DNA from 2 places in the Pantoea sp. X-Soil-OKNW-556 genome. Region 2 is predicted to be linked to the other one. Evidence: predicted binding sites of a transcription regulator. Region 2 holds the regulator's gene; the other holds the start of a gene.
What was found. The regulator ArgR, encoded in region 2, controls arginine synthesis, uptake and breakdown. The targets are predictions, from matches to a motif close to ANTGAATAAAAATACANT.
Positions count from the first base shown of each region.

Region 1: argF (ornithine carbamoyltransferase) is a predicted target of ArgR. The motif match lies at 1,353-1,370, and genes of this name have one in related genera.

Region 1 is NZ_AP035990.1:636,724-639,135, forward strand. It holds gene pyrB (aspartate carbamoyltransferase) at 1-76, opposite strand, end outside; gene argF (ornithine carbamoyltransferase) at 321-1,328, opposite strand; gene rraB (ribonuclease E inhibitor RraB) at 1,493-1,912, shown strand; gene miaE (tRNA isopentenyl-2-thiomethyl-A-37 hydroxylase MiaE) at 1,970-2,412, shown strand, end outside.
Region 2 is NZ_AP035990.1:4,011,569-4,013,980, forward strand. It holds gene mdh (malate dehydrogenase) at 1-744, opposite strand, end outside; gene argR (transcriptional regulator ArgR) at 1,174-1,644, shown strand; gene yhcN (peroxide/acid stress response protein YhcN) at 2,136-2,399, shown strand.

The DNA.
Region 1 (2,412 bases), 3.4 Mb from region 2:
GCAGTACCAGCTCCAGCTCAGCGCGGCTGAGATCGTTAATTGAAATAATGTGCTTACGATATAGCGGGTTGGCCATAGCTCTCTCCTCTGCGCTGCCGGATAACGGACAAAAAAAAGCCCCTGCTTAAGGGGCTTGATTTGCGATCGATTGATGACGGAAAGAAACAGGTGCGCCGCCAGCTTTCTGGCGTAATTGAGCGTCAAATTGTGCGCTGCGCTGTTGCATGCTTCCTCCCGGCAAATTGTGGCGCATTATACGCATTCACTGCTTTGCATCAAGCAAAAATCACACGCGAGGTAATCGTTTGCTCCCGCCTGAGTCAGGGCTGGCCGAGCGTTGCCACCATCACGGCTTTAATGGTGTGCATGCGGTTTTCTGCCTGGTCAAACACAATGCTGTGTGCCGATTCAAACACCTCGTTGCTGACTTCCATACCGTCGTTCAGGCCATACTGCTCAGCCATCTGACGTCCCAGCGTGGTTTGGTCATCATGGAACGCTGGCAGGCAGTGCAGGAACTTCACCTGCGGATTGCCGGTCAACGCCAGCATCGCGCTGTTTACCTGATACGGGCGCAGCAGCGCGATACGATCAGACCACACGGATTTGTCTTCTCCCATCGAGACCCACACGTCAGTGTAGATGAAATCGGCACCCTGCACGCCGGTGGCGATATCTTCGGTCAGCGTGATTTTGCCACCGGTTTTTTGCGCTGCGATGCGGCATTGTTCCACCAGTTGTTCTTCTGGCCAGCAGCCTTTCGGTGCCACCAGACGCAGGTCCAGCCCGACCATCGCAGCTGCTTCCAGCATGCTGTTGCCCATGTTATTGCGCGCATCGCCAACGTACACCAGCGTCATCTGGTTCAGCGATTTTTGTGGCAGATGTTCCTGCATCGTCAACAGATCCGCCAGCAACTGAGTTGGATGGAATTCGGTGGTCAGACCGTTCCAGACCGGCACCCCGGCATGTTCCGCCAGGGTTTCCACCAACGCCTGACCATAACCACGATATTGAATACCGTCATACATACGTCCGAGCACGCGCGCAGTGTCTTTCATCGACTCTTTATGGCCGATCTGGCTGCCGCTTGGGCCGAGGTAAGTCACGTTAGCACCCTGATCGTAAGCGGCAACTTCGAAAGAGCAACGGGTACGAGTCGAGTCTTTTTCGAAGATGAGCGCGATGTTTTTGCCTTTCAGGTACTGCGTTTCGCTGGCGTTTTTCTTTGCGTGTTTTAATTCACCGGCCAGTCTTAACAGGTAATCAATTTCTGCTGGGGTGAAGTCCAGCAATCTCAGGAAATGGCGTTGGTTCAGCTGACTCATACAGCGCTCCATGTGGGGATCATAAATGAATTAAAATTCAATCTAACCGTATGAATATGCATTTTCAACCCCGGCGTTAAGAAACTTTCTGTTTTGAGTAGTGGCGCGCGAGGCAGTGTGGGAAAATAATTGCATTCATTGCCGAACATTTTGAGGATATCCCCATGGCATACGAAGCATTGCTGGAAGAACAACGCGAAGAGACGCGGTTGATCATTGATGAATTACTGGAAGATGGCAGCGATCCTGATGCCCTCTACACCATCGAGCACCATCTTTCCTGCAACAATTTTGACTCGCTGGAAAAAGCGGCGGTAGATGCCTTCAAGCTGGGTTATGAGGTGACTGAACCGGAAGAGCTGGAGCTGGAAGATGGCAGCACGGTGATGTGTGTCGACATCCTGAGCGAAGCCGCGCTGAAACCCGAGCTGATTGATGCGCAGGTTGAGCAACTGGTGAATCTGGCGGGCAAATACAACGTAGATTACGACGGTTGGGGCACCTACTTCGAAGACCCGGACGCGGAAGACGAAGATGATGACGGCGACTTCATTGATGATGAAGACGACGGTGTACGTCACTAAAAATGAACGGGCAGCCGCGTTGCTGCCCGTATTTTTTCCCCGCAGATAAAGACATTCATGAATTACGCCCCGCTATTAGAACCTATCCATCAGTTTCTGCATTGCCGCACACCACAGGCGTGGATTGATGAAGCACGCAAGCCGGAAAACCTGACGTTGCTACTCACCGATCATATGGTTTGTGAGTTAAAAGCCGCGCAAACCGCCGTCTGGTTGATTCGTAAATATGTGGCTGACAAGCCGAGTGGTGACGCTATTCTGGCGTGGCTGAAGCCCTACGAAGATTTTATTTTTGGCGAAGATCACGACAGCAACTTTATCAACGCCCACAAAAATCTGACCAAAAGCATCATCGTGCGTAATGAGTTGCCGTGGGCGGATGATCTGGTGGAAAAGATGGTGCTGCTGATTAAAGAAGAGCTGCACCATTTTTATCAGGTCTGGGAAATTATGCAGGCGCGCGGTCTGCCGTATCGCAAGATTACCGCCAGTCGTTACGC
Region 2 (2,412 bases):
CACGTTCGCTTCCCCTTGCATGGCGCGTACCAGCGACAGACCGAAACGTGCCGCAGCCTGACCCATTGACAGGGTCGCTGAGCCGCCACCGGCTTTGGCTTCCACCACTTCCGTACCGGCGTTTTGGATACGTTTGGTGAGCTCCAACACTTCCTGCTCACTAAAGCTAACGCCTTTGACCTGCGACAGCAGCGGCAGAATAGTGACGCCAGAATGCCCCCCGACCACGGGTACGTCGATCTCGCCGGGTTGCTTGCCTTTTAACGCCGCAACAAAGGTGTTGCCGCGGATAATATCCAGTGTAGTTACGCCAAACAGCCGGTTTTTATCATACACACCCGCTTTCTTAAGCACCTCTGCCGCAATCGCCACCGTGGTGTTAACCGGGTTAGTGATCACGCCAATCAAGGCCTTAGGTGCGGTGCTCGCCACCTGCTCAATCAGGTTACGAACAATGCCTGCGTTAACGTTAAAGAGGTCGGCGCGGTCCATGCCGGGTTTACGTGCCACTCCGGCGGAAATCAGCACCACATCGGCTCCCTTCAGTGCGGGTGTGGCATCTTCACCACTAAAACCCTCAACTTTCACTGCGGTAGGAATATGGCTGAGATCCACAGCCACACCCGGCGTAACCGGGGCGATGTCATAAAGCGAAAGGGCTGAACCTGCGGGTAATTGGGTCTTAAGCAACAGTGCTAGCGCCTGGCCAATACCACCAGCGGCACCGAGAACGGCAACTTTCATCCTGGACTCCTTATTAAGGTGGGGCAGAGATCTGCCGGGTTTCCATCGGGTTACGAGTTTAATCAACTTCTCAGGCGATAGCGACAATACCCGTCGCGCTATTAACACTGACGCCGCAATACGGCTCCCGAGACATCCACACTTCAGAAGTCGCCTGAATGATCATAGGTCGCAGCCAGAAGACAGGGGTCGGCAATGATCAGTCATTTTGTTGTTACCACTTCAATAATATAACAACATTGCAACCTTCGCTTTTGCGCGCCACGCCGCGATTTTGGCGTAGCGGTAAATCTCTGTTATGATCGCCGCCCTCGCAGGTTATCCCGGCGAACCCCTCACCTGTTTATTGCATAAAAATTCATTTAAATGCATAATCATTTATCTGCATGGGCTTGTTGCCCAACGCATCCCTCTTTTTATTGGTAACCTATGCGAAACCCATCTAAACAAGACGACCTGGTTAAGGCGTTCAAAGCCCTCTTGAAAGAAGAGAAATTCAGCTCTCAGGGTGAAATTGTGCAGGCGTTACAGGAAGACGGCTTCGAGAACATCAATCAGTCAAAAGTTTCTCGTATGCTTACTAAGTTTGGCGCGGTGCGCACGCGCAACGCAAAAATGGAGATGGTTTACTGCCTGCCAGCCGAACTGGGTGTGCCGACCACGACCAGCCCGCTGAAAAATTTAGTGCTGGATATCGACTACAACGATGCTCTGGTGGTGATTCACACCAGCCCCGGCGCCGCACAGCTCATCGCCCGTTTGCTGGATTCGCTGGGTAAAGCCGAAGGCATTCTCGGCACCATCGCCGGTGATGACACTATCTTTATTACCCCCGCGCGTGCTTTTACCGTGAAGCAGCTCCATGACGCTGTGCTGATGTTATTCGAACAAGAGCTATAAAACCCTGCCCGCTACCGGCAGATTACCTGCCGGTAACAACTCGGCCATTCCCTTTACCCGCCGTCACGCTTGAAGAAAAATCATCAAGAAACAATACATTAAGTATATTCTCGTCCGTTCTCACGCCCGATAATAATTGGTAGGACCTTTTATCCTGCTTAACCTTTAGCGCTATTTTACACTGCTTTACACAACAACATCAGCTATATACCCCACTCGCAGCGTATCAGCCAGCTGGATCAACCGTATTATTTCGCACAGAAAGATAAAATGACATAGGTCATTGTTTTTACATGTAATTAACAGGTGTTGTGCAGAAAGCAGGCGGTTTTTATAACACTCAGTTATTAAAAGTTGTCATAAGGACAAAGAATAACAACCAAACATTATTAGCAGAATATTAATTTCATGAGTGATTAGATCTATACTTCTTTTCGTGATGCAAATCACACCAAACAAAAAGAGAAAAAACAGAAGACGAGGAAATAATCATGAAAGTTAAAACTACTATCGCAACCATGAGCATTCTATCTGCCCTGTCATTTGGCGCTTTCGCCGCAGATTCTATTAATGCTGATCAGGCAATGAATCTGCAACCGGCCGGCACCATCAGTGTCAGCGGCACGGCTGGTTCGCCGATGGATATCCATCAGCAACTGAGCGAAAAAGCAGACCAGCAAGGTGCTAAAGCTTATCGCGTGATCGAAGCGCGTAATGACAACACCTACCACGCGACTGCTGAACTTTATAAATAAGTTCGCCGAAACA